Regions from separate parts of the Streptococcus sp. ALY_211 genome, predicted to be linked through region 2. Evidence: predicted binding sites of a transcription regulator. Region 2 holds the regulator's gene; the other holds the start of a gene.
What was found. Region 2 encodes HrcA, which represses chaperone genes, less so after heat shock. Its sites were predicted from a motif close to TTAGCACTCNNNNNNNNNGAGTGCTAA; they were not measured.
Positions count from the first base shown of each region.

Region 1: groES (co-chaperone GroES) is a predicted target of HrcA. The motif match lies at 8,205-8,231, and genes of this name have one in related genera.

Region 1 covers NZ_JBZFUN010000002.1:83,246-98,273, reverse strand. The annotation lists gene AC4HAJ_RS02425 (NYN domain-containing protein) at 1-388, shown strand, start outside; gene AC4HAJ_RS02420 (DegV family protein) at 455-1,315, shown strand; gene AC4HAJ_RS02415 (hypothetical protein) at 1,482-2,177, shown strand; gene AC4HAJ_RS02410 (hypothetical protein) at 2,187-2,906, shown strand; gene AC4HAJ_RS02405 (helix-turn-helix transcriptional regulator) at 2,903-3,097, shown strand; gene AC4HAJ_RS02400 (CPBP family intramembrane glutamic endopeptidase) at 3,268-3,987, shown strand; gene pepA (glutamyl aminopeptidase) at 4,053-5,123, opposite strand; gene AC4HAJ_RS02390 (DUF4651 domain-containing protein) at 5,259-5,546, shown strand; gene AC4HAJ_RS02385 (thioredoxin family protein) at 5,539-5,856, shown strand; gene ytpR (YtpR family tRNA-binding protein) at 5,870-6,496, shown strand; gene AC4HAJ_RS02375 (single-stranded DNA-binding protein) at 6,736-7,131, shown strand; gene AC4HAJ_RS02370 (Cof-type HAD-IIB family hydrolase) at 7,321-8,109, shown strand; gene groES (co-chaperone GroES) at 8,251-8,535, shown strand; gene groL (chaperonin GroEL) at 8,562-10,190, shown strand; gene AC4HAJ_RS02355 (DUF975 family protein) at 10,313-10,927, opposite strand; gene AC4HAJ_RS02350 (RluA family pseudouridine synthase) at 11,004-11,879, opposite strand; gene pbp2a (penicillin-binding protein PBP2A) at 11,952-14,270, shown strand; gene rpmG (50S ribosomal protein L33) at 14,455-14,607, shown strand; gene secE (preprotein translocase subunit SecE) at 14,638-14,826, shown strand; gene AC4HAJ_RS02330 (hypothetical protein) at 14,941-15,028, opposite strand, start outside.
Region 2 covers NZ_JBZFUN010000010.1:19,180-34,207, reverse strand. The annotation lists gene tig (trigger factor) at 1-951, opposite strand, end outside; gene AC4HAJ_RS07655 (mechanosensitive ion channel family protein) at 1,100-1,948, shown strand; gene AC4HAJ_RS07650 (TIGR01440 family protein) at 1,969-2,532, opposite strand; gene AC4HAJ_RS07645 (ECF transporter S component) at 2,546-3,013, opposite strand; gene AC4HAJ_RS07640 (bifunctional hydroxymethylpyrimidine kinase/phosphomethylpyrimidine kinase) at 3,000-3,761, opposite strand; gene truA (tRNA pseudouridine(38-40) synthase TruA) at 3,754-4,503, opposite strand; gene dnaJ (molecular chaperone DnaJ) at 4,613-5,743, opposite strand; gene dnaK (molecular chaperone DnaK) at 6,167-7,996, opposite strand; gene grpE (nucleotide exchange factor GrpE) at 8,176-8,733, opposite strand; gene hrcA (heat-inducible transcriptional repressor HrcA) at 8,744-9,778, opposite strand; gene AC4HAJ_RS07610 (glycoside hydrolase family 73 protein) at 9,906-10,481, opposite strand; gene AC4HAJ_RS07605 (M15 family metallopeptidase) at 10,512-11,225, opposite strand; gene AC4HAJ_RS07600 (histidine phosphatase family protein) at 11,219-11,911, opposite strand; gene AC4HAJ_RS07595 (PFL family protein) at 12,000-13,337, opposite strand; gene AC4HAJ_RS07590 (ACT domain-containing protein) at 13,359-13,625, opposite strand; gene AC4HAJ_RS07585 (acetate kinase) at 13,801-14,988, opposite strand.

The sequences.
Region 1 (15,028 bases), on a different contig from region 2:
TGCCAGCTTTGAGCATATCGAGATTATCTGTGTTTTTGATGCCCAGTACGTTCCGGGCAGTCGTCAACGCTATGATGATTACCAGCTCAGCATTATCTTTACTGAAGAAGACGAAACGGCAGATGATTATATCGAGCGAGCAGCAGCAGAGCTAAATACAGCCCTTAATCTTGTCGAAGTCGCCACAAGTGATCTTAATGAGCAGTGGACGATCTTTTCTCAAGGTGCCCTGAGAGTATCTGCGCGTGAACTGGAAGAACGTGTTAATGTCGTTAAATCTGACTTGGACAAGATGACTGATCACATCGACCTCTACACACCCAAACTGGGCTCTTTCAACGAGGACCAACTGAGCCAACTCAAAAAGTTGATGGATGATTTGAAATAAATCATAGGTAGGCAAGGTCTACCTTTTTTGGTATAATAAGCCATTGAAAAACAGATGGAGATGACTATGACATTTAAGATTATAACGGATTCGACGGCTGACCTTGATGAAGAATGGGCCGCTCAAAATGACATTGATATTCTAGGTTTGACCATTACCTTGGATGGGACGACGTATCCGACAGTCGGGGAAGGACGTTTGACCAGCGATAAGCTTCTAGATGCTATGAATAACGGCGCTAAGCCAGTGACTAGTCAGGTCAATGTCGGTCAATTTGAAGCAGCCTTTCGCACCTATGCACAAAAAGGACAGCCAGTGCTCTACTTGGCCTTTTCTTCTGTACTTTCTGGAACTTATCAAAGCAGTACCATTGCCCGTGATTTGGTTTTAGAAGATTTTCCAGAAGCCCAAATTGAGATTATTGATACCAGAGCTGCTTCAGGGGGTGAAGGCTACCTATCCATGGTAGCTGCTGACATGTTAAAGGAAGGTGCCAGCTTAGAGGCGACCATGGAGCGTATACAGGACATCCTGCCTCGTTTGCGTACTTATTTCTTAGTAGATGATCTTTACCATTTGATGCGTGGGGGTCGTTTATCCAAGAGTTCAGCTGTCATAGGTAGCTTGGTCAATATCAAGCCCCTGCTGTGGCTGGATAGCCAAGGTTATCTGGTGCCTCTAGCTAAGATCCGTGGCCGCAAAAAAGCTATGAAAGAAATGCTTGCCCATGCTCTCACAGACGTTAAAGAGACAACAGCCATCGTTAGTTATGCTAATGACCAAGCCGCAGCCCAGTCTCTCAAGGAGCAGTTGCTAGAGAGCCCTGCTATCTCCCAAGTACTTGTCATGCCTTTAGGTCCAATCATTTCAGCCCACGTTGGACCAAATACCCTGGCCATCTTTACCATGGGTCAGAATCCTAGATAATAAGTATCCTTTGGGCAGATTGCCCAGAGGATTTTTTTAGCCAAGTTTAGCAAAATGACATTTATAAAATATTTTTTGTAAGATATAGTTGACAAAAAGTCTACCTATGAATATACTGATAGTATAAATTTAAAATCTAACGAGACAATGAGAGGAAAAGATTGTGATGATAAAAAAGATTCGGAAAGTCCAATGGCTAGTGAATTTGGTATTTGCTCTCTTTGAGGTGTTGCTTTTAGTTAATATTTTGACAGTATCGGATTTTGCTCTAAAAATAATCTTGCTGGTAGCAATAGTTTTGTTTTTGGTCTCATTTGTTGTCATAACTTGGGGGTTTCAAAAGGTAAAACGTATTCAGGCTAAAATCGATGCGGGGAAGGACAACGATAGCGATGTTCAAGCGTTTTTAAGTAAGAAGAAAGTTCAATCTGCTTTAGATGAACGCCAGCTGCAGCTCAGTATTGCCAGCTATATTCCAGCTTTTTGGTTTGTGATTGGTATTCTCTTTTCGGATACTTTTCTCTATCCTTTATTGCCTCATAGTTTCTTTATTAATTTAGGAATGTGGGGAGGAGTAGCAATTCTAGTTTCTCTAGATATAGTGAAGTTGGTCCATCCTATGCTCAATAACCGTAATAAGCGCTTGTACAAATACACAAGAATCTTTGCTTGGATAGAGCTGATTACTGCGTCGCTCTCAATCATCAATGAGATATTGATTTCTCTATTCAAAGGATCACCATGGTTGGGGGAGAATGGTACAATCAACTCTCTCCCTTTAAATTTAACAGCCCTCATCATGGGAATTTCTATTCTCTATGCCCTAAAGAAAAATGAGCGTGAGGTTACAGAAGACGAATAAGGAGTAAAAATGTTGGCAAAAAATCATTTGAATAACCAAAATTTAGTTAAAAATCAGTGGAAGATGATAACTTTCTACGCTCTTGGTTTACTAGGGTTTATTATTGTTTATTTTTTCAATGATAGGTCCTCGACTAAGACTATTGCTGGTATAGCAACTCTCTTCTTTGGCATTATGATTGTCCTACTATTGTTTGGGCTTAGGAGGGCAAAGCAAACTCAAGATAAGTTGGAAGCAGGGATAGAAGATGATAAAGATGTTCAAAAAGTAAAGGCGACTCCGATTTTTGATGAGCGTCAAATGCTCATCGCTAAAACCAGTGCCCAACCTGCCTTTTACTTTATGCTTGTTGTCTTGTGGTTGAGCATTTTTGTTACTCCCAAAATCCCTTATGAGTTTTTGACGCAATTAGCGATGTGGGGAGGCTTAACCATTTACAATTGTACAGCTATCCTAAGCGGAGCCAGTATGTTTACAGATTCGCGTTTTAGGCGCTGGTCCAAGTACGGCAAACGGATTGCTTACTTGATGTTAAGTATCGGACTGTTTTTAGCCATCTTAGTCATGATATCGCTTGTGTTGATCCTTTTATCCCACGATAGACAATTGTTTGGAACATACTTTTTTAATGATGTAGGAATATTGGTGATAATAACATTTATGGCTTTATCCATGGGCATTTCCATTCTTATCCGTATTCGTAGAGATCAAAAAGAGGATCAGGAATGAAAAATTTGCGACTAAAATCAGCCCGAGCAGGCAAGGACCTCACCCAGCAAGCCCTAGCAGATGCGGTTGGGGTATCGCGCCAGACCATCTCCGCCATTGAAAAAGGAGACTACAATCCCACGATCAACCTCTGCATAGCCATTTGCAAGGCATTGGATAAGTCTTTAGATGAGCTTTTTTGGCAGGACTAGTGGGCCAATAAAAAAGAGCTACCCTCTCTACTAACAATATGCTAGAATAGAGGACATAAAACGTTCGTCAGTCAGTCTGGGTCTGGGCTATACGACTCTGTTCTATCGCCCTGAAGGGAGTCTAATCTGACCCTGGCTTGAAAATTTAAGATAGAAAAGGAAAGTAATTTATGGTAGAAATAAAAAAGAAACATTGGTATGATCGCTTGTTATACTTTGGACTAGCCCTTGCTGTTCTAGCAGGTGAGCAAGCGTCTGGAGTGATAATGCAAATCTTCCAAGGGATTATTGCAGCCGCCAAGGGTATGGATGTGTCTAATGTTGAAGACATCCTCAAGATCCACTTACCTGCTTGGCAGATAGGGATATTAATTGTGATCGACCTGATCATTATAGGGTTATCGGTCTGGTTGCTCAAGCATTACAAGTTGATCCATAAAGAGGGCTTGAATTGGAAGTTGCTCATCGGGGGACTCCTCCTAGGCTATCTAGCCATGCTAGGGATCAACACATTGGGAAGCTGGCTCATGGGGTTGCAAGGAAAGAGCGATACGGCCAATCAAACGACCCTTGAGGAGATAGCTAAAGCCAGTCCTTTCATCTATATGCTGATATTTACAGGTTTCGTGGCTCCTATAACTGAGGAACTAACCTTCCGAGGATTTTTCCAAAAGGGAATCTTTGACAATACCTGGTGGGGATACTTGCTAGTTAGCTTACTATTTGGCCTCTTTCATTTTCCAGATAGTTGGGGAGCCTTGGTGACTTATGTAGGCATGGGCCTCGTGATCGGCTGGTTTACCTATCGTTATAATCGTTTGGAGTACAGCATTGCTCTTCATATGCTAAACAATATTATAAGCACTATCATTATATATGCTATGTTCTAATAGAATTTTCTTTTATAAAAACGCACTTTTTGCAATTCGCAAAAAGTGCGTTTTAAGTTGGTGATTTAACGATAAGCTTTGATAGTATCTACTGTCGAGCGATCCAATTTCTTGATGATAGCTTGTAGGAAGTTCTGTGCCTGGTAGAAGTCATCCATATTGTAAAGTGTCTGATGGGAGTGGATATAGCGAGCGCAGACACCGATGGTTGTGGATGGGATACCACGATTTTGTAGATGAGCTGCCCCAGCATCAGTTCCTCCCTTAGCAGCATAGTACTGATAGTTGACACCAGCTTCCTCAGCAGTTGTCAGTAGAAAGTCCCGCATGTCCTTGAGCATAATATGCCCTGGGTCATAAAAACGGATCAAAGTACCATCACCGATATGTCCTTGATCTCCATAAACATCCCCTGCCGGTGAACAGTCAACAGCAAAGAAGAGATCAGGATCAAATTGAGTCGTAGACACGTGTGCCCCACGCAGACCAACCTCCTCTTGAACATTGGCACCAGCGATTAAAGTATTTGGTAATTCGTGTCCTTTTAGATTCTCCAACAATTCACTGACCATGAGGACACCATAGCGATTATCCCAGGCCTTGCTGATAATGTTTTTGCCATTAGCCGTCAGTATAGCCTGACTATCAGGAACGATTATATCTCCTGGTGCGATACCGTAGGCTAGAACTTCATCCTTATCTGTGAAGCCACCATCGAAAATAATATTTGAAACATCAGGGAGCTTGCTTTGCCCATCTTTACCACGTAGGAAATGTGGCGGAACAGAGCCTGAAATAAGAGGAATTTCACGTCCCTGTCTCGTAAAGAGACTAAAGCGCTGTGAGCTGATGACCAGAGGATTCCAGCCACCGACAGCCACAGCCCGCAAGGTACCGTCTGGCTTGATCTCACTGACCATAAAGCCGACCTCATCCATATGAGCAGCTACCATGATTCGTGGAGCATCATTTTGAGAACTCTCTTTAACGCCAAAGATCCCCCCTAGCCCATCCGTTTCGATGCGATCGACAGTCGGGATCATTTTTTGACGTAAAAAATCACGAACCTGATGTTCATAGCCAGCGATCCCTTTGAGAGCAGTAACTTCTTGAATTTTTGAAAATAAATCTGTCATCATGTACCTCGATTCTATAAACCTATTGTAGCACAAAGTGATTACAAACCTGACTTGATTTTTCCGACTAAAGTCCAATTCAACTTATCTTCTTGCAGGTCGCTTTAGTCCTGCATTTGTGTTAAAATGGATGGCATGAAATCAAAAAAATTAGTGCTAACATCTGCTCTAGTGGGTCTAGCTGGTCTGGCTGCTCTAGGCTATCATCTTCACAAGCAGGTGGAGACTCAAAAAGTTAAGCGTCAACTCCAAGAGATTCGTACCTATTTTGAAACTATGGGAACAATTCAAGTCCTCTTTATCAAGAGCTATGCTTCCCAAGGCAATCTCCTAAAGGGCGGTCTAGTCTTTGAAGATGGTCGCGTTTTGGACTTCATTTATGATGCAGGTGCTATTAGCTATCAGGAGGAAGATCATGATTAAGCCAGAGAGTTTAGAAGACTTAGCGGCCTATGTCGAAAAAGAGGGAAAATACGTTTTTCTTTTTACGGCAGATTGGTGCCCTGATTGTCAGTTTATCTATCCTGCTCTTCCTGAGATCGAGGCAGCTAATCCTGATTATACCTTTATTCAGGTAGATCGTGATGCCTTTATGCCAGTAGCTCAGCAGTGGGATATTTTTGGTATTCCTAGCCTAGTAGTCCTTGAAAATGGCAAGGAAATTGGCCGTCTGGTCAATAAACTGAGAAAAACCAAAGAAGAAATCAATCAGTTCCTCAGCGGACTAAAGTAAAGGAAGAAAAGATATGATTTTTGCATACAATAAAAAACAAGTTGGTGATGTCTTGATGGTGATCCTTCAGGATACAAAGGCACTCAAGCGTGAGGTTGAGCGCAGAGGTAAGGTGGCACGGATCTTTGAGTCTGAGACAGAGAAAACCCTAGCTTGGAATATTTTTGAAGCATCTAGCCTCATCACAATCGATGGCAATGGTCAAGTTTTCCCAAAGGATGAGGACGTGGCTATCCTCAATCAAGAGCTCGAAAAAGAAGGCTTTGAGGAAAGACTTGAAGGGACTCCATCTCCTGTCTTTGTGGTGGGACAGATCACCGAAATGGCAGCGCATCCTGATAGCGACCATCTCAATATTTGCCAAGTCAAAATTGGACCAGATAAAATGGTGCAAATCGTAGCAGGTGCCCCTAATGCAGGGGTTGGTCTCAAAACGATTGTAGCCTTGCCAGGTGCTATGATGCCAAGTGGGAATTTGATTTTTCCAGGCAAGCTTCGTGGTGAAGACAGCTACGGGATGATGTGCTCTCCACGTGAGCTGGCCTTACCCAATGCGCCTCAAAAGCGTGGCATCATCGAATTAGAAGATACAGCCTTAGTTGGAGAAGCCTTTGATCCAGAAAAGCACTGGAAAAATTAAGTCCCTGTTAATTAAATTAAATGTGTTAATCCCCTCTTTTTGAATGCTAATTTATGTATCCAGACAGACTTTATTGCAGTCTCATCTCATATTAGAAAATCGGAGATTACGAAAAGAGTAATTAACCCAATAGCCTAATCTTATAGAAATCAATCAGTTTTTACTGATTTTTTTATTTTTTTCAAAAAATATCCTTATTTTCAAAATAAATTACGGATAGATAAGTAGGAGGTGAAAATATGTACAACAAAGTCGTACTCATCGGTCGTTTGGTAGCCAAGCCAGAGCTAGTTAAGACCTCGAGTGATCGTTCCGTCACTCATATGACGATAGCTGTAAATCGGCGCTTCAAGTCTCAGGATGGAGAGCGCCAAGCTGACTTTATCAGCGTCGTCTTTTGGGGAAAGCTAGCAGAGACTTTGGTTGCCTATGCGAGTAAGGGAAGTCTTCTATCCCTTGACGGTGAAATAAGAACGCGACACTATGAAAAAGACGGTCAAACGCATTATGTGACCGAGGTTCTAGGACAAACCTTCCAGCTCCTAGAGAGCAGAGCTCAAAGAGCCATGAGGGAGAACAATGGAAACAATGATTTGACCGACCTTGTATTAGAATCGGAAGAACTCCCCTTCTAACCTTATCTTAAATAATGTCTTTATTTTCCTATCCCAAAACTATCTTTCAAAAAAATTACATGAATAAGCAAGTGCCCTTTTTATTGGGTGCTTGTTTTGTTTTGAAATAGAGAAAAGAAATAAAAACAAATTGAAAGCCTTTTCACAATGTGCTATACTAGCCCTGATAAGGCACAAGGAGGAGTTGCAATGCCAATTATTTTCAGTGATATTGATGGAACACTTTTAAATCAAGACCATATCGTAACACCAAAGACTCAGGCAAGTATCAAGGCTAGTGTCGACAAGGGATTCTTATTTGTCCCAGTGTCTGCCCGTATGCCAGAAGCTATTCGACCGATTACCGAGGACTTTGGTTTGATCACACCTATCATCGCCTACAATGGTGCTCTTTTGCAGACAGACGATAAACAAACGATCGCCTCTCATTCACTAGCGATGACGACAGCTATTTCAGTGGCTCAAAAAATCGAGGAGATAGGGAGTGATTTAGCTTGGAATATCTACTCCTATCAAGATTGGTATTCCTCCAAGCAAGCTCACAGCCTGGTTGCCAAGGAAGAAGATGTCGTTGGTCTAAAATCAACGCCAGTAGAGCTATCTGAACTGACAAATTTAACAGAAGCTCATAAGGTTCTGGTCATGTGTCCAGTAGATAAGACAGATAAGGTCATGCAGATCTTAAAGGATGAATTCACCAATCTTTCTATCGCCAAGTCTCTACCCCATCTAATTGAAATTATGGCTGCTGGTATTGACAAGGGACAAGCAGTAGCTGAGTTTGCTGACTATTATCAGGTAGCTATGGAAGATACCATTGCCTTTGGAGATAACTATAATGACTTAGAGATGCTGGAGACAGTAGGACAGGCCTTTGTCATGGGTAATGCACCTGAAGCCTTAAAGGAACGTATAGGCAATATTACTCTGGATCATAATCATGATGGCATTGCGGCAGCTCTGGACAAAATCGTGTGATAGCGCCCAGATCAAAGAATAATCAAAAAAGCCAAGAATAAAGTAAGGCTTTTTTCTTGACTATTTTTGACCAAATGATAGAATAATAACTGTAATTAGCACTCGAAAGATAAGAGTGCTAAAAAATATTGGAGGTCTATTATGTTAAAACCATTAGGTGATCGTATTGTTGTAAAATTTGAAGAAGTAGAAGAAACAACGGCAAGTGGTTTTGTCTTGGCCGGTGGTTCACATGAAGCCGCAAAAGCAGCCAAGGTCTTGACAGTTGGCCAGGGTGCTCGTACATTGACTGGTGAGCTTATTGCTCCAAGTGTATCCCAAGGGGATAACGTATTGGTTGAGAACGGCTCAGGTCTGGAAGTTAAAGATGGTGACGATAAGGTCACTATCATTCGTGAAGCAGACATTTTGGCGATTATAGACTAATTCAAACATAAGAGAGGTAAATCATTATGGCAAAAGATATTAAATTTTCATCAGATGCACGTTCTGCTATGGTGCGTGGTGTAGATGCTTTAGCTGACACTGTCAAGGTAACGCTTGGCCCTAAGGGACGCAATGTCGTACTAGAAAAATCATTTGGGTCACCCTTAATTACCAACGACGGTGTGACTATTGCTAAAGAGATCGAATTAGAAGATCATTTTGAAAATATGGGAGCCAAATTGGTTTCAGAAGTTGCTTCAAAAACCAATGATATTGCCGGAGACGGAACAACAACAGCGACTGTCTTGACACAAGCCATTGTCCGTGAAGGGCTTAAAAATGTCACAGCTGGTGCTAATCCAATCGGTATTCGTCGTGGGATTGAAAAGGCTGTATCAGCAGCTGTGGAAGGCTTGAAAACTAATGCTCAGCCTGTATCTGGCAAAGAGGCTATCGCTCAGGTAGCAGCTGTCTCTTCCCGTTCCGAAAAGGTTGGGGAATACATCTCAGAAGCCATGGAAAAAGTTGGCAACGACGGTGTCATCACCATCGAGGAATCTCGTGGTATGGAAACTGAGTTAGATGTTGTTGAAGGGATGCAATTTGACCGTGGTTACCTTTCTCAATACATGGTAACTGATAACGAAAAAATGGTCGCTGATCTTGAAAATCCTTACATCTTGATTACCGATAAGAAAATTTCAAATATTCAAGAAGTCCTACCCTTGTTAGAAGAAGTCCTTAAGACCAATCGTCCATTCTTGATCATTGCCGATGATGTCGATGGAGAAGCGCTTCCGACTCTTGTTCTTAACAAGATTCGTGGAACCTTCAACGTTGTAGCAGTGAAGGCACCAGGATTTGGTGATCGCCGTAAGGCCATGCTGGAGGACATTGCTATCTTGACAGGTGGTACAGTGATCACTGAAGACCTTGGACTTGAACTCAAAGATGCTAGCATGGCTACTCTAGGTCAAGCAGCCAGAGTGACTATTGATAAAGATTCAACAGTTATCGTTGAAGGAGCTGGTCAAGCCTCAGCTATTGCTGATCGTGTTAATGTGATTAAATCACAATTAGCAACCACAACGTCAGAGTTTGATCGTGAAAAATTACAAGAACGTCTGGCTAAACTTTCTGGTGGTGTTGCTGTCATCAAGGTCGGGGCAGCAACTGAAACCGAATTGAAAGAAATGAAACTCCGCATCGAAGATGCCCTCAATGCCACTCGTGCCGCTGTTGAAGAAGGGATTGTAGCCGGTGGTGGTACAGCCCTTGTCAATGTCATTAAAAATGTTGCGGCTATTGAGGTTGATGGTGATGAAGCCACTGGACGCAATATCGTTCTGCGTGCCTTGGAAGAACCAGTCCGCCAAATTGCCCGCAATGCTGGCTACGAAGGATCTGTCATTATTGAAAAATTGAAAAGCAGTGAGCTTGGAACAGGCTTCAACGCTGCTGATGGAAGCTGGGTAGACATGGTTGAAGCAGGTATTATTGACCCTGTCAAAGTTAGTCGCTCTGCCCTCCAAAACGCAGCCTCAGTAGCTAGTCTAATCTTGACAACAGAAGCTGTTGTGGCTGATCATCCAGAAGAATCAGCAGGTTCTAGCGCTCCTGCCATGGACCCAGGTATGATGGGTGGCATGATGTAATAGAATATCATCAGTCAGAAAAGACAAAAAAGAGCAGCGATGAAACGCTGCTCTTTTTTATGAGCGAATAATGCTAACGGATTTAGACTTTTATCCAGAACACTTTTTAATAGACTAGAACATTAAAAATTAGCGGTAACGATACCAGGCTTTTCTTGAACTAGCTTACGGTAGAATTCCGCACGTGTCGCATAAATGTAAGGAGACAACCAAAGATTTCCAATTCCTAATGTTAATAAGGCTAATAGTGCCCAGCCCAAGAAGCTAAGATCCAGGACAAATAATTCGAACTTATGACCGTCCATCAACTGACGTGATTTAGTAATAGCCTCCGTAGGAGCAACTTGACGTCCTTGACTGACCAAATCATCGACAATATAGTTAGACATAGCGTAAGAATAAGTTTTGATCATAGCAGGGACGGCCAGCAATAAACCCCAAAGAAAGAGAAAGACTGCTTTAAGAAGACATGTTAACAAAATAGCACTTGCACGTCCTTCGGTAAAGCCAGTAAATGCTGCACTAAAGACATTATCTTCTTTACGCTGGTCTACTAAATGCAACAGAGCCAACATCAAGCTAGCAGTTAGCCAAATATTAATGATACCACCAAATCCACTGGTAATGATACTCAACACCAAGGCAATAGCGGAATTGACCAAGGTTACCAGGGCAGCCCAGCCCCAATTTCCAGCTAATTTTTGCTTAGCCAGTGTTTTTAATTGTACACGAGACAATGAGAGTTCCTCCTAAAAATAAGTTTAATTTGAACATAATCATTGTAGCATAAGAAATTGCGCAAAGCAACGGACTTTAAAGCAGGCTAGGCGACTGTAATTGATGATCAAAGCTTTGAGAGGTCACAGAGCACTCGATAGTTTTTCCTGTAAATGGATGGATAAAGGTGAGCTCATGAGCATGTAGCATCAGACGTCCGGAAGGATTAGGATGGTAGAGAGGATCTCCAATTAAGGGATAACCGTGATAAGAAAGGTGGACACGAATCTGGTGGGTACGACCAGTCTCCAGCTGACAGTTGACCAGTGTACAGTGCTTAAAAGACTTTAACTTGGTGACATGAGTTATAGCTGTCTGTCCTCCCTTAGAGGTGACTATACGTTTGCGCCGATCATGTCTATCGCGCCCAATTGAGTCTTTATAGCTAAGAGAATCCGACCTAAAGTTTCCGTCTACCAATGCCCAGTATTGACGACGAATTTTCTTATCTTCCAGCAGACGATTAAGAATCGGTAGGACAAAAGGATTTTTAGCGAAGAGAACCAGACCGCTAGTCTCCTTGTCCAGACGATGGACGACATAGCAGGTCTTGCCGACATAAGCAGAAACATGATTGAGCAGAGCAATCTCTCTTGGCTCATTGCCATGTGTTTTCATTCCTTCAGGCTTATTGACGACAATGAGATGCTCGTCTTCATAAACGGCATCAATGAGTTTTGGATCTCCCATCGGAATAGATTTTTGGGGATAGTCTTCATCATCGAACAGCAGAGTAATAACATCCCCTGCTTGGACGGGACTCTGCCAGTTGATGGGAGAGTGATTGACTAGCAGGTTCTTTTTGGTTCGTAGAAAATGTCTGATCTTACGAGGGACCAGCCAATGCGATTCAAGCAAATCCTTGACAGTACTGGTTCTAAAATGCTCGGGCAGCTTAATGGTAATTGTCATAGTCATGGTCTGATTTTATCATAAAAGAGGTTTTCCTCCTAGATTTCAGGAGTTTCTTGCTATAATAAAGCTATGAAGTTTTTAGACCGTATCAAAAAAATAAGCCAAACTCTTGGCCAAAAAATTTTTAACAAAGAACAAAAAACGCTTGAGCAGGAGCCCAGTGATGAACTGAGTATGACACAAAGATTAGAGTCACTCCAAGTCGAAGAAAGTCCTTATCATCGCAGTCAAAGCCATAAACACCAATCACGCCTTGATAAATTTATTGATAAGCACCCCAAGCTGTCCTTTCTTAAGGTGATCATCCCAGACAGGCAGTCTTGGATCCGACGCTTCTGGAGACGCTATCAGATCACTAAAATTTTAGTGATCGCTCTGACCTCCCTGGTGCTCTTTATTGCAGCCTATCTTTTTTATCTGGCAAAGACAACCAATGTCTCTGATCTGCAAGAATCTCTCAAATCCTCAACCGTTATCTATGATAAAAATGGTCAAAAAGCTGGGGATCTGATGGGAAATAAGGGAACTTATGTTGAGTTAGATCAGATTTCTGATGATTTGGAAAAGGCGGTCATAGCCACTGAGGATCGCTCTTTCTACAAAAATAGTGGTATTAACTACAAACGTTTCTTTTTGGCCGTTTTGACAGGTGGTAAGTTCGGTGGGGGATCCACTATCACCCAGCAGCTAGCCAAAAATGCCTACCTCAGCCAAGAACAAACGGTAACACGTAAGGCCAAGGAATTTTTCCTAGCAGTAGAAATCAATAAAAAATACAATAAGAATCAGATCTTGACCATGTATCTGAACAATGCCTACTTCGGAAATGGAATATGGGGGGTCGAAGACGCCAGTCACAAGTACTTTGGTACCAGTGCGGCTAATCTGACGACTGATGAAGCTGCCACTCTAGCTGGGATGCTTAAAGGGCCAGAAATGTATAACCCTCTGAACTCCTTGGAAAATGCTTCCAATCGGCGAGATACCGTCCTCCAAAATATGGTAGCTGCTGGGTATTTGAAAGAAGGCGATGCCAAGAGTTTCCAAGCCGTTGACATGAATTCTCGGCTATCAGACGATTATGCTGGTAAAATTGAAGAGTACAACTATCCATCTTACTTTGATGCGGTGGTCAATGAAGCCATTAATAAATATGGCATCTCAGAAAAAGATATCCTAAACAATGGATATAAGATCTATACCGAATTAGATACCAATTATCAACAGGGAATGCAGACTGTCTATGCCCAGACCTCCCTATTTCCAACATCTGTCTACGATGGCAGTACAGCCCAGTCAGCTAGTGTTGCTGTAGATCCATCAAGCGGAGGAGTCCGTGGATTAGTCGGACGTATCGGCGATGTCAGTGACCCGACCTTTCGTTCTTACAACTATGCTACACAATCGCAACGTAGCCCCGGCTCAACCATCAAACCGCTAGTGGTCTACTCACCAGCCGTAGCTGAAGGCTATGATATTGATGAAGACTTGCCAAATACAGTACGGGACTATAAGGGCTATACGCCTGAAAATTATAATGGCTATGAGTCTGAAACAACGCCTATGTACCAAGCTTTGGCCAATTCCTACAATATCCCTGCTGTCTATCTGCTCAATGAGATGGGGGTCAGCACAGCCTTTGACTATGGGAAGAAATTTGGCCTAAATATGGATAAGGTTCCCAAGAATCTAGGAGTAGCATTGGGAGGAAGTGTGACGACCAATCCTCTAGAAATGGCTCAAGCCTACTCAACCTTTGCCAACAATGGTGTGATGAATGAAAGTCACTTTATTACCCGTATCGAGACGGCGTCTGGTAAGCCCTTGGTCGAGTACAAGTCAGCTTCGTCACGTGTCATCAGCAAGTCAGTCAGTGATAAGCTAAACAGCATGATGCTAGGAACCTTTTCTAATGGGACAGCGGTCAATGCTAATGCCTATGGCTACACTATGGCTGGTAAAACAGGGACAACAGAGACTGATTTCAATAAGGACTTGGTCAGTGACGAATGGGTGATCGGCTATACACCAGATGTGGTGATTGCTCAATGGGTCGGCTTTGAACATACTGATAAAAATCACTATATCGTTGGCGATTACAGCTCATCAGATGCCGTGTTTAGCCAGGTAGCCAGCTATATTCTCCCTTATACCAAGGGAACTCAGTTTAAACAGCAGAACGCTTATATGACAGACGGCCAAGAGCTGACCTATGATCCTAATAGCCAAAATAGCAATGAAAACAATCAAGAGTCAAAAGGAATCGTCGACCGTATCGGTGATGCAGCTAATGACGCCAAAGATAAGGTTGGTAAAGCTGTGGAAGACTCAGGAATAATCGATAAAGCCAAGGATGCTTGGGACAGTTTTACCGGCTTGTTTAGCTAGCACCTAGCCTAACTCAGCTCTACTAGTGAGAGCAGCAGTGCACTGTCCCCCTTGCACCCTTTGGTCATTCATGCTACAATAAACAAGATAAAGCTTGAGATATCTTTTACTGGAAAAGCTTAAAGGGAACTATTGGTTCTGACTAAGGGTTTTCTAGAGAGATAGAGAAACATTGGAGGTTGTCATGGCGCAGAAAAAAGCAAGCTTGGCCTGCTCAGAGTGTGGGTCCCGTAATTACTCGATCAGCGTGAGCAGCACTCCAAAACCAAGACGCTTAGAAGTCAATAAATATTGTAAGCATTGTCAGCGCTATACCCTGCACAAGGAAACGCGCTGATAACTGAGGGACACATAAAGGGGAGATACCGTGAAATTTATTGCTGGAATTTTTCAGATTTTAGAAGAGACGAACTGGCCATCGCCAAAGCAACGTTGGATTGATTTTATAGCTGTTATTGAGTATACGGCTTTCTTTACGGCAATCATATATGCCTTTGATTTCGGTTTACGATTTGCCATGGACTATCTATTAACCAATATTAACTTACCGTTTTAAAAATGACTAAAAGCCCTAGTTTGTTCAATCTTTCTAGGGCTTTTCTTTATCGATAAGAGAACTAAAACAACCACCCGATTTTATCGAGTGGTTGTTTTTTAGTAATGGGTAAGCTTATCCGGCTTGGAAAGCACTGCGTTCTTTGTCTGATATAGAGTCGTCGCTATCGCTATCACCGGTAGTAGGTCCTTTTTCCCAGTCT
Region 2 (15,028 bases):
AGCACGATGAACTTCTTCGTGAACCATCTCATTAGGTAATTCATCAATAGTAGCATTAGCCACTGCAAGTTCAATAGCAGCACCTTCAACAGCATCATCATAAGCAATCTCTTTAGATGCCTCAAGTTCTTTACGATATTTAGCCTTTAATTCATCAAGTGTTTCCACTTCTTCATCAATATCTTTGGCTAATTCATCATCAAGATCAGGAACTTCTTTTGATTTGACTTCATGAACAGTGGTAGCAAAAACAGCATCCTTACCAGCAAGATCCTCAGCTTGATAATCTTCTGGGAAAGTCACCTTAACCTCTACTTGATCTCCAGCCTTTGAACCTACTAATTGATCTTCAAATCCAGGGATAAATTGGCCAGAACCCAACTCAAGAGAGAAGTTATCACCTTTACCACCATCAAACTCAACACCGTCAACTGTACCAACAAAATCGATAACCACAGTATCACCATTTTCAGCAGCATCATCTTTAATAGCTAATTCTGCTAAGTTATTACGTTCACGTTCGATCTTCTCATCAATTTCTTGGTCAGTCACTTCCTTAGTAGTGTCTACTGATACCTCAAGATTTTTATAATCACCCAACTTCACTTCTGGTTTTGTGACAACATCAGCTTTAATAACCCATTCTTGTCCTTTTTCCATCGACTCAACATTAATTTGAGGTTGAGCAACGACATCTAGACCACTCTCAGCTACCGCTGCATCATAAGCTGTTGGCACAATAGCATTTAAGGCATCTTGATAAAGAGCTTCCTCACCAAAACGTTGATCAAATACTGGACGAGGAATATGACCCTTACGGAAACCAGGCACATTTAAATCTTTCTTTACTTTATTAAAGGCTTCGTCGAGGGCTGGTTTGATTTGTTCTTGACTGATTGTAAATGTAAGCACACCACGATTTGTTGCTGTGTTTTCAAATGATACAGACATCTTTTTCTCCTTAAAATTGTAATACACCTTAGTCTAACATACTTTGAGGTGATTTTAAAGTTTTTTCTCTATCGCATAGAGAATGACCAAATGTCTTTAGTCATTCAGCAATTTTTTTGTTAGACTAGTCTCTAGAAAGGATTCATGTATGTCTATCTTATTAAAATATTGGAATTCTCTTAAACTCGAAGACCTCGCTGTCAACCTCTTATCCAAAGCTATCTCTTTGGCCCTACTATTTATATTTTTTTTCATCGGTAAATACCTAGCTAATCTAATCTTTGAGCGGTTCTTTGTTAAGTCAACAAAGCTATTAGGTAAAGATGATGGCAGACGCAAGACTCTGGTCAAACTCTTCCACAATATTATGAACTATTCTCTTTATTTTATACTCATCTACTGGATATTAGCCATCATCGGTATACCAGTATCCAGTCTTTTAGCAGGAGCTGGTATTGCTGGTTTAGCCATCGGTCTCGGTGCTCAGGGATTTCTATCTGACTTAGTCAATGGCTTTTTCATCCTGATTGAACGTCAGTTCGATGTTGGTGATTCAGTTACGGTAGACAATATCTCAGGAACTGTCTCCAGTGTCGGCATTCGCACAACAGAAATTCGCGGTTTTGATGGAACCTTGCACTTCATCCCAAACCGTCAGATCCTTCTCGTCAGCAATCAATCTCGAGGGGACATGCGAGCTCAAGTCGATATCCCCATCTATGCTACTAGTAACCTGGATAAAATTACTGAAATCATCAAAAGTGTCAACACCAAAGAAGTACCAGAAACTCCTGAAATTGTCGGTGTGCCAAATATTTTAGGCCCTCTCACAGCAACTAATGGTCAGTTCGTCTTTCGCATAGATATTTTCGTAGAAAATGGAAAACAGTATCAAATCTACTCTAAATTCTTCCGACTATACCAAGAAGCCCTGCTAGCAGCAGGAATGAATCTGCCCACACCAAGCGCCCACTTGATCACACCAAAACAGTCCTGACATTTTTGTCAGGACTGTTTTTATGATTTTCGAATAGGATCTACCTGATACTGCGCTCTAGCCCCACCGATCAATTTTGGACGACTGGCTAAAGCTGTAACATGAGCACGACCAAGCTCACGTTGCAATGGTACCAAAGGAACCTGCACACGCTTAACATGCATGCCAATAAAAGTATCCCCAATATCTAATCCAGCATGAGCTACGATCTCTTCCACCTCAACCGGATTAGCCATAAACTTGAAAGCAGCCAACTGACCACTGCCACCTGCATGAATGGTCGGAAGAACATTGACCACTTCAAGTTCCCTTTGCTCAGCAAGGGTTTCCTCAACAACCAAAGCACGGTTAATATGTTCACACCCCTGTACAGCCAGATGAACGCCACGCTTCTGTGTTTCTTCCAGGATTGTTTTTACAATAACTTCGCCAATCTCAAGGTTAGAATTTTGACCAATCCTGCCACCTGCTACTTCACTAGATGATAAGCCAAGGACAAAAATTTGCCCTGCTTTAATAGCAGACCGCTCTAAAATATCACAAATAATACCTCGTGTTTGCTCTTCTAATAAGTTTAGATCCATTTTCCCCTCAATTCTAAGATTTAACAGACCTTTTGTACCCTTGATAAACCAGATACCCCACAATCATACCTAAAAAGTTTTGGAAGACGTTGCTCCAAATACCTGCCAAGGACTCACCCAATCCATACAGGAACCATCCTCCTAAAAAATAGATACCAATCATAGACAGACTGGACAAAACCAATCCCAGGACTCTCTTAATACCAGTCCAACCAGCAAAATAACCTTGGGCACCGTGAGCAACCAAACTAATCAGCATCCAATTAGGATAGCCTGACAACAGATCCAGCAAAAAGGCGCTGCCGCCACCTACAATAGCTCCTTGAGGTGATCCAAAAGAAAAGGCTGTGAAGAAAATAACTGCATCAACCAAAGTCAAAAAGCCAGTCGGTGTTGGAATTTGCCCTACACGTCCTAAAACCACTGCTAAAGCTATTAAAATAGCTAATCTTGTTAAAGTCCTAATATTATTCTTGGTCATAGACTTGCCTTACTCCATATTGATCAGAATGCTTGATTGCTTGGTGAACAAAAGCCTTGGCAGCCTCTACAGCTTCCTGAGGGATTGCCCCCTTAACCAAACGACTTGCAATAGCAGAGGCAAATGTACAACCTGCCCCAATATTATTTTCCTCTAGCAAAGATGCCTCTAAAATCTTACTTCCTTGACCATCATAATAGACATCAATAGCCTTATTTTCATTCAAGCGTTTTCCACCTTTAACCACAACAGCTTGAGCTCCAAGGTCATATAACTTTTTCGCTGCCACTATCATATCATCAACGCTTTCAATCGTCATCTGAGTGAGAATTTCCGCTTCAACCAGATTTGGAGTCACAATAGTGACATAAGGTAAAAATTTGAGCAGTTCATCTCGTAGATCACTAACAGCTATATCATGTTTTTCCTTGCATACCAAAACCGGATCAAGCACCACTGGAATGCCAGGATGATCCTTTATAAAGTTGAGAGCTTGTTGCGCAAGATCAACATTCGGAAGCAATCCCAACTTAATCCCTGCAAAATCTACATCTTTCAAGCTAGTCAACTGATGGGCAAAAATTTTCGAATCTGTCGCAAAGACTTCAAAACCATTGTCTGTAACTGCAGTCAGACAAGTCACCGCTACAAAACCATGCAAGCCACTAGCTTGATAAGTATTGAGATCAGCATGCAGACCACCACCGCTAAAAATATCATTTCCTGAAATTGCTAATACATTAGTCATCGTAGATAACCTCCTTGAGATATAAGCCGTTACCAGCCGCCGTTGGCCCAGCAAGATTACGGTCTTTAGAATCCAAAACCAATTTAATCTGACTGACCGGTAGACGTCCATTACCAATCTTAAGCAAGGTCCCAACCATATTGCGGACCTGCTTGTAGAGAAAACCATTACCTGAAAAGGTAAAAACAAGAAAACCAGTCTTAGGATCACAAACCACATTAGCTTGTGTTATGGTTCTGACCTTGTTTTCCACAGATGTCCCCGATGCAGTAAATCCTGTAAAATCGTGAGTACCTATCAGATCCTTAATCGCTTCTTGCATGAGATCCAGATCTACTGGATAAGGGAAATGGGTTGCATAGGCTCTCATCATAGGATTTTTAGGACGACCGACATCAACTAAAAACTCATACGTTTTACTGTGCTTATTGTAACGTGCATGAAAGTCATCAGATACCTGTTCAATACTCACCACATCAATATCCTCTGGCGATTGTGTATCCAAAGCAAAACGCAAGCGTTCTTCGTCACGCCGCTGGGGCAGATCAAAATGAATTACCTGACCATAAGCATGGACGCCACTATCTGTACGACCTGCTCCATGAACCAAAACCGAACTGCCACTATTTAGACGAGTCAAGGTTTTTTCTAGTTCTTCTTGTACCGAACGCTCTGAGCTTTGTCGTTGAAACCCTGCAAACAATGTGCCATCGTATGAAATGACTGCTTTATACCTTACCATGACATCATTTTAACATCAGACAGATCAACTGACTAGGGACAAATCTCAAAACTGTCCCCCTATAGTTTTTATCCAAACAAAAGAGAGGCCAACGCCCCTCTTTGTCTATCTAATCTGTTTCAAAAGCATCCTTCATTTTATCAAAGAAGCCCTTCTTTTTAGGATGAATTTCCTCTTCGCCACTAGCCTTAGCCAATTCTTTTAGAGCCTGACGTTGAGCATCATTTAATTTAGTTGGTGTCACGACATTGATCGTTACATGTTGATCTCCTTGACCGCCGCCACGCAATCGAGGTGCTCCCTTACCTTTCAAACGGAAGGTTTTACCCGTCTGTGTCCCTTCTGGAATCGTCATTTCAACATCACCATGGACAGTCGGAACCTCAACGACATCACCAAGAGCTGCCTGAGCAAAACTGATATTCAAAGTATAGTAAATAGTAGAACCATCACGCTCAAATTTTTGACTAGGGAGAACATTAATGATGACGAATAAATCACCGTAAAGACCACCATTGGTTCCTGCTTCTCCTTGACCAGCCAAACGGATTTGCTGACCCGTTTCAACACCTGCTGGCACCTTGACAGATACCTTATGAGCTTGGCTCTCATGGCCTGAACCTTGACAAGTTTGACAAGGATCTTTGATCTCTTTACCACTACCATGGCAGACATCACAAGTGATTTGACGGCGCATACGACCAAGCGGTGTTTGGGTATCAACCGTGATCACACCTTGACCGTGACAGCGGCTACAAGTTACAGGACTGCTACCTGGCTTAGCTCCAGATCCATGACAGGTATGACATTCTGTTTCACGATTGTAGGTAACATCCTTTTCAGTACCAAAAACTGCCTCTTCAAAATCCAAGTTCAAACGGTACTGGAGATCATCACCTTGACGTGGTGCATTAGGGTTACGATTAGCACCGCCACCAAAAATGCTCGAAAAGATGTCTTCAAAGCCACCGAAACCAGCGCCATCAAAGCCACCAAAACCGCCACCGCCAAAACCAGCATTGGCACCATCTGGACCATACTGGTCATAGGCAGCACGTTTTTGCTCATCACTCAAGGTTTCATAGGCTTCTTGAACTTCCTTATATTTTTGCTCAGCCCCAGGTTCCTTATTGATATCTGGGTGATATTTTTTAGACATCTTGCGATAAGCTTTTTTTATCTCGTCTTGACTGGCGTCCTTAGACACCCCCAGACGATCATAATATTCTGTATTGTTCATATAAGATACCAAGCCCGTAAAAAGCAAAGTGAAAATAGAAAATTGGCAGAAAACCCTGATTTTCTAGACAATTTGTCTTTTTTCACACGGCTTTTAGGGCGGGTTCAATTCCTTTCGTTATGATATTAAAGGCGTTTGATGGACACCGCCAAAATAGGAGATTTGACAACAGATATTTACATCCTATGAAAATCTATCTTTTTGCACTGACGCTACTACCCAAAAACAGAGGCCGGCTTGCAACCTCTGTGATTGGCTTTTATCCTTACTACTCTTAAGACCTACTGCTGACTATCTTACGACGCTTGAAAAGCATTTCGATATTAAATGCTTTTTCAAACTCGGGATAAAATAATCCTTCGGTCCTGAACCCTTCGCTTCTAGTTTCTAAGCTCAGGGGCTAAAAACCTTCCCCGAAGGTTTTTACTTCTCTGTAAACTCACCGTCTACGACATCGTCTCCGCCCTTATCTGATGAACCAGCATCAGCTGTGCCATCTGCACCAGCTGCTTGTTGCTCAGCTGCAGCTTGCTCGTACATTTTAACAGCAAGAGCTTGTGCTTTCTCATTGAGGGCTTCGAGTTTAGCCTTCATATCGTCAAGATTATTATCTTCTTGGGCTTTCTTCAAGTCGTCGAGAGCTGATTGAGCAGCATCACGCTCAGCATCAAAGCCTTTGCCTTCAGTTTCTTTAATAGTCTTTTCTGTTGCAAAGATCGCTTGGTCAACTTCGTTACGAAGATCAACTTCTTCCTTACGCTTAGCATCAGCATCCGCATTAGCTTCTGCATCTTTCATCATACGTTCAATTTCGTCTTCAGAAAGACCGTCATTTGATTTGATAACGATGTGTTGTTCTTTTTGCGTACCAAGGTCTTTAGCCTTAACAGATACAATACCGTTTTTATCGATATCGAATGTCACTTCGATTTGTGGCACACCACGAGGAGCTGCTGGAATATCAGTCAATTGGAAACGTCCAAGCGTTTTATTATCTGCAGCCATTGGGCGTTCCCCTTGAAGGACATGAATATCAACAGCGGGTTGATTATCAGCAGCAGTTGAGAAGACTTGTGACTTAGAAGTTGGGATGGTTGTGTTGCGATCAATCAACTTCGTGAAGACACCACCCATAGTTTCGATACCGAGTGACAACGGTGTAACATCAAGAAGAACGACATCCTTAACATCACCAGTGATAACTCCACCTTGAATAGCAGCACCCATAGCAACAACTTCGTCAGGATTCACAGATTTATTTGGTTCTTTACCAGTTTCAGCCTTAACTGCTTCAACAACAGCAGGAATACGCGTTGAACCACCGACCAAGATAACTTCATCGATTTCTGCCAGAGTCAAGTCAGCGTCAGACAAGGCTTGGCGAACAGGAGTCTTAGTGCGCTCAACCAGATCACGAGTCAAATCATCAAACTTAGCACGGGTCAATGATACTTCCAAGTGAAGAGGACCTGCTTCACCAGCAGTGATGAAAGGCAAGCTAATTTGTGTTTGCGTTACACCCGATAGATCTTTTTTAGCCTTTTCAGCAGCATCTTTCAAGCGTTGCAAAGCCATATTATCAGTAGAAAGATCAATGCCATTTTCTTTCTTGAATTCATCTACCAAGAAATCAATAATCTTTTGGTCAAAGTCATCCCCACCGAGTTTATTATCACCAGCAGTAGCTAATACATCAAAGACACCATCTCCCAATTCAAGGATTGATACGTCGAAAGTACCACCACCAAGGTCAAATACCAAGATTTTTTCATCTTTATCTTGCTTATCAAGACCGTAAGCAAGGGCCGCAGCAGTTGGTTCGTTGACGATACGCTCTACTTCAAGACCAGCAATTTTACCAGCGTCTTTGGTTGCTTGACGTTGGGCATCGTTGAAGTAAGCAGGAACTGTAATAACAGCTTTTTCAACTTTTTCACCAAGGTAATCTTCAGCATACCCTTTAAGGTATTGAAGAATCATTGCTGAAATTTCTTGTGGCGTATATTCTTTACCATTTGCTGAGACTTTCTCAGATGTTCCCATTTTAGATTTAATAGAAATAATGGTTTCTGGATTAGTCACAGCTTGACGCTTAGCAGCATCACCGACAATAATTTCACCATTTTTAAAAGATACAACAGAAGGCGTTGTACGGTTACCTTCTGGATTAGCGATAATTTTACTTTCAGTTCCTTCAAGAACGGCAACTGCCGAGTTTGTTGTTCCTAAGTCAATACCAATAATTTTAGACATCTCTTTTTCCTCTTTTAATATTATTTTTACTTTTATGATAATAGTTTAAGGTCATCTCGGACACAATTAGTTCAATCTTATTGATTAGCCATCATCGCATAGTTACAGCGTGAGATAGTAAGAAGTCCAGGCAATGTTGCCGTATAATGATGAGATGTTTTAATACCCATCATTATTGACTAGTTATATACCACAACCATGGCTGGACGAAGCAGGCGATCGTGCAGTTTATAACCCTTTTGGAAGACTTCTGCAATGCTCTCTGCAGGATGTTCCTCATCAGCTGGTAAAGTTTGAACAGCCATATGGAAGTTGTGATCAAAACTATCAACTGCAACTTCCTCTACACCCTCTTCTTTAAGAGCTTGGATCAGGCTTTCTTGTACCATTTCAAGACCCTTTTTAACATCATCAGTTAACCCCTCAACTGCTAAGGCCCGCTCAAGATTATCGAGACTAGGTAGAATGCCCTTAGCCAAATCTTGCGAGCGGTACTTCTGCAGCTGCTGGCGCTCTTCGTTGGCGCGACGCTGAATATTCTGCATCTCAGCATGAGCACGCAAGAATTTATTTTCAAATTCTTCTGCTTTGGCTTGGGCCTGCTCAAGTTCGGATGGGTCTGCAGCAACTTCCTCAACTTCTGAATCGACTGACTCTTGCTCCTGTATAGTTTCTTCTGTTTCAGAAATTTCTTCTTCCGCAACTGCTTCATTTTCTTTTTTAATATCTTCTGACATAAAACCTCCTCTAATGGACTTCATAGTGATTACTATTTAAATAGCGATAAAAATCTGCCAGCTTGAGAGTCAGGATCTGACCGACCACCCTCAGAATCTCTAAGGAGTACTGGTAATCAAGTGTCACAGGACCCAAAAGACTAATACTGCCAAAACCTCTATAGGGGATCAAAAATTTATAAGAGACCCGGCTAATAGCTTCCAGACCAGCTTGACCTTCCTGAGCTAGACTAATAGCATAGGCTTGTGAATCATCCAAGTGCTGTCTGATATCCAAGGCTAATTCCTGATGATGATCTAACAAGCGATAGCGCTCAATATCTGAAAATTGAAGAATTCTCTCCTTTCCTGATATAAACAGCTTTTCAACAAACATTTCCTTAAAGATATGCTCAAACAATTCCAAGACATTATCTGTGATCTTAAAATAACGTTGAACAATTTGAGGAATCTCTGTCAATATCCGATAATGAATTTCCATCACCGATCGCTCTAACAAGCGCTCTCTGACCAGGCTAGTAAAAATTTGCAAATCTTCATCCAAAAAATTTTTAGGGATGGCAAACTGACTAGTCACCGTATTAGAATGATCAAAGGTCATAACAGCCAAAGCATCATGCTGACCAAGCTTAACAATATCAAAGGATGTTAACCGCTGATTCTTTGGCTCCACATCTAAAGTAATCGCCGTATAACCAGTTACATCAGATAAGATATCACTTGCCTTTTGTAAAAGATCATCTAATTTAAAAAATTCGAAATCAAAGGCACCTACTAAATCATAAAGCTCCGATTCTTCTAAAGGTTCCAAGCTCAATAGATGATTCACATAATATTGAAACCCCTGCCTACTAGGCAAGCGGCCACTCGAAGTGTGCGCTTTTTCCAGCAAGCCAACCTCTTCCAGCGCTGCCATATCATTTCGAATAGTAGCACTGCTAGACGAGATATAATTTTGTAACACCTTTGACCCCACAGGTTCGTGAGTCTGAGTAAATAAATGCACAATCATAGCTAAAATATCATTTTGCCGCTGTGTAATCATACCGACCCCTCCCCTGATAGTTTAGCACTCCCATCACCCGAGTGCTAACTTATGATTCCATTATACCCTTCTATAAGGGGATGTCAAGCAAAAAGGCTAAAAAATTAGCACTCTTTTAAAAAGAGTGCTAATTTTTATCATAGCGTGTCAAGTTGTAATCTTCGATAATCTTTACCAGCTGAACGCCATAGTCGGGATCTGTGCTAAATCCATAATGCTGTAAGGCCTGCGCCGACTGCAAGTAATCATTCGAAGTCGCTAACATTTTATAAAGAGACTTATAATCCCTATTGGAGCTTAAACTCTGTAGGTAGTCCTGTAGACTATCCTCCCAACTCCTGTAAACAGCATAGGGTTGCTTAACTTTCTTCCAATGGTTAGATTCATAAGACTGTGCTGATAAAACAACCTTAGCTTCCCCTGGCTCTGCGACCGTTCTCATCACATTATGATAGCGAACCGACAACAAATTTGTCCCAAAATCAGACCCTTGAGCTGCTTGGGCAATAATCACAGAAGCATCAACCCCATAATTATCCGATAACTCTTTAGCCATAGGAGCTATTTGGGTAATAAATTCTCGCTTACTGTAAGCTGTTTTTACTTTAGTGTCTATTGATTTCGGCTTGACATTCAAGCTCAACAATACAATTAGACTTAAAAGAACCACACCAAGAATCGTCAGAAACACTGGTGGCTTCATCCTTGTCCTCATATTATCTTCTCCTCATTATTAAGATAACTGTTCAACATACTCCTCTAAACTAAGCTTGTGCTTTTCCATATACTCAGCAGAATCTTTACCGACATATCGAAAATGCCAGTCCTCATACCCTACACCAGTGATCTCGGACTTACTCTTATCAAACCGCAAAACAAAGCCATATTTAGGAGCTATTTTTCTGAGACGCTCTACCGTAGCAGGATCGCTGCTGTTGAGACTATCAACAGTAGATATATCGATAGCTAATCCCGTCTGATGCTCACTAGCTCCAGATGGCTGTGAATAGGTCTGCACCTTTTTTACAGCTTGATCATGTGTCCAAGATGGATGATCAAGCTGCTCCTGCTCAACATAACTATTGAACAAGCCCTCCTGATAACTAACGCTTCGGTAACCCGATATCAAATGTTCCTTCTCGTCTATCCGTCTAGCTGCTGCCAAAAACGATTCAACATCGCTTTTAATACGCGCATCCACTTGAACATTTTCAACCCAAGCAAGTTCAGGATTCAATTCCTTAGTCATATGCTTTCTATTGACCAGAATCAATTCCCAATCATCAGCCTTTGCTAACATCTGTGCCCCACCAGATTGAGACGAAGGTTTAGAAGAACCAGTAGAAAGCGAAACAGGCTTATTCCGCCCCCCAAAAACCAAACATAAAACTAAGAGGCTCCCAAGAACTAAAAAGACAATAGCTAAACGACCACGCTTCTTCAGCATGAGCTTGTCCTTTCTCTATCCAAGCGTCCCTGCTGGCGATAACTCATATCACCTATAGCATCAATCGTAAAGCGACCATTTTCATAGGATAGTACCGAGACACTACCATTATCCAAGGCAATACGGGGGCTACTAGGATCAAGCAAATAAATTAAAGTAGCAATGGTCATGCCATGACTGACAACAATCACATCTCCGCCTCCATTAGAAGACACCTCATTCGCTATACTTATAAAACCCTCTAAGATTCTATTCTTGAGAACCGGCCACGGTTGAGCCCAGCCTGCCGTATCAACATCAACAATAGCTTCAGCCATCTCCTCATAAGTCATATCTTCCATAGGCTTGTCAGAAACCCGAGGCATGACACCATGAAATAACTCGGCATCATAACCACCGTCTAGACTGCCAAAGCACCACTCACGGATTCTCTTGTCTCTCTTATAGGGAATACTTTCTTGACCTAATTCCTCCAGAACAATCTCCATAGTTTGTATCGTTCGACCACTGTCACTAGAATAAGCAGCAACAAATGACTCACCAGCAAGCTTAAGTCCCCGTCCAAGTTCATGTATCCCTTGCTCCCCTTCTTGAGTAAGCGGAGTATCAGACCAACCTTGAGCACGCCCAATCGTATTAAACATAGTTTTTCCATGTCTTGCTATAAATAATCTTGTTTTAACCATAGTAAAACCTTCTTTAGTTATTTTGTTTATTATATCAAATTTAGGTCGAATAAAACACCTGCCCATTAAGACAGATGTCATAACACTATTAGTTTTTAAAACTATGAATAGGAGCAGGAATTTGTCCTCCACGTGAGATAAATTCAACAGAGGAATTTTTATTGATAGGCATCACTGGAGCCGAACCAAGCAAACCACCAAACTCAATCATATCGCCTTCTTTACCCTGTGGAATAATTCGAACAGCGGTTGTCTTCATATTAATCACACCAATAGCAGCTTCATCAGCAATCATAGCAGCAATAGTCTCAGCTGGGGTATCCTCTGGAATAGCAATCATGTCCAATCCCACAGAACAAATAGCTGTCATGGCCTCTAACTTTTCGAGATTAAGCGATCCATTTTGGACGGCAGCGATCATTCCCTCATCTTCAGACACAGGAATAAAAGCACCCGATAAACCACCAACTTGGTTACAAGCCATAACACCACCTTTTTTAACCTGATCATTCAGCAAGGCCAAAGCAGCCGTTGTCCCATGAGTCCCTACTGTCTCCAATCCCATTTCCTCTAACACTCGAGCCACCGAATCTCCTACAGCAGGTGTTGGAGCGAGAGATAAATCAACAATACCAAACTTAACGCCAAGACGCTCAGAAGCCATCTGACCAACCAGTTGACCAATACGTGTAATTTTAAAAGCCGTCTTTTTAACTGTCTCTGCCACAACATCAAAACTTTCCCCACGAACTTTTTCGAGAGCACGCTTTACTACACCAGGACCAGAAACACCGACATTAATGATAACATCAGCCTCACCAACACCATGGAAGGCCCCAGCCATAAAAGGATTATCTTCAACAGCATTAGCAAAAACAACCAACTTAGCTGGTCCCATATCAGAAGCTTGCGAAGTTTCTTTAATGATATGTCCCATATCAGCAACAGCGGTCATATTAATACCCGATTTAGTAGAACCAATATTAACAGATGCACAGACATACTCCGTCTCAGCAAGAGCTCGTGGGATTGATCGAATAAGGATCTCATCCCCCTTCTGGTAACCCTTTTGAACCAGAGCTGAAAATCCTCCTATAAAATCAATCCCAATTTCTCTTGCTGCCCTATCTAGTGCCTTAGCTAGGGGAATGTAATCTTCAGCATCAGTCGCTGCTCCTATAATAGAGATAGGCGTCACTGATACACGCTTATTAACAATCGGAATCCCTAACTCAGCAGAAATCTCATCCCCAACAGCTACGAGCTTACCAGCCTTTTCTACAATTTTACTGTAAATTTTTTCTGCTGCCTTATTGATATCAGAATCAATACAATCAAGAAGTGAGATCCCCATTGTAATCGTACGGACATCAAAATTTTGCTCCTCGATCATCGCAATTGTTTCTGTAACCTGCTTAATATCCATTTTTAGCCCTTTCTTCTCTTACTACAAGTTATGCATAGCATCAAATATGGCGGCACTTTGAATATTGATCTTAACATTTAGCGATGCACCGAGATCTTCAAACTCTTTACGAAGCAAAGTAAAATCTTTTTTCTCAGGCGCTGAAACAATCGCCATCATTGTAAAATAGTCATCAAGAATAGTCTGAGTAATATCATCAATATTCAACCCCAATTCAGCAATCTTAACCGATACTCCTGCTACAATCCCTTTACTATCTTTGCCAACAACTGTAATAATAGCTTTCATTTTTATACCCCATTTTTCATATTGTTTGTATTTTACCACAAATCGTTAATTTTATTCAAATATTCAGTTAAAAACAATATCAATTCCCGAACTTTTAGCCACTATCAATATCTGTCAAGAGATAAACAGGTAAAAATATAAAAGCTGGGAACTATCCCAGCCTTATTGGTATCATTTATTTAAAAGATTCAACATCTCGTGCAATCATGACTTCTTCATCGGTTGGTATAACAAGGATCTTAATGCTAGAATCTGCCTTAGAAATATCCCCAACATAACCAAAAACATTTTTTTCTGGATCAATATCCAAACCAAACCACGTTAAACCAGCAATAATATCACTGCGAAGCTGAGCAGAATTTTCTCCCATACCCGCTGTGAATACAATAGCATCAGCACCATTTAATACAGCAAGATACTGACCGATAAATTTCTTGAGACGATCAACAAACATTTCGTAGGCTAAAACCGCAGAAGGAACTCCTTCTTCAACCCCCTTTAAAATATCTCGCATATCACTAGAAAGTTCTGATACACCATCTAAACCAGATTCCTTATTAAGCATATTAACGACATCAGCTGCCGTTTTAAATTCTGGAGCTTGATCAAGTAAGAAAGGAATGATAGCAGGATCAATATCTCCAGAACGCGTTCCCATCATCGGTCCAGCTAGCGGTGTCAACCCCATGGAGGTATCTACTGATTGACCATAACGATTTGCCGTAATGGAAACACCATTCCCAATATGTGCTGTAATGAGCTTGAGCTCTTCAAGCGGACGCCCTAGCATCTTAGCTGCTTCTTGAGCCACATACTTATGGCTAGTCCCATGTGCGCCGTACTTTCTCACCTTGTATTCCTCATAATATTTTTGAGGAAGTGGATATTGATAAGCATAATCAGGCATCGTCATATGAAAAGAAGTATCAAACACAGCCACACTAGTAATATCAGGTAAGATATCTTTAAAAGCCCTGATACCAGCGGCAGCACCAGGATTGTGTAAAGGTGCTAAAAGTGACAACTCCTCAATTTGCTCAATGACCCGATCGTCTACTAAAGCAGAGTTTTGAAAATACTCCCCACCAGCTACAATGCGATGTCCAACACCTGTAATCTCTGAGTAGTCTTCAATAATATGATGGCGAATTAAATCTTCTAATAAAATTTTAACAGCTTGGGTATGGTCTGCAATCGTTAGAGTTTGAGAATCTGAGCGCCCATCAAATGATACAGTTGAAACTGAGTCTGATAAACCGATACGCTCAATCAAGCCTTTCGCCAAAACAGTTTCTTCTGGCATTTGATAAAGTTGCCATTTCAAACTGGAACTACCAGCATTTATTGCGATTGTTTTAGACATAGGATCACCTCTTCTGGGTTTGAAATCGTTTTCTAAACGT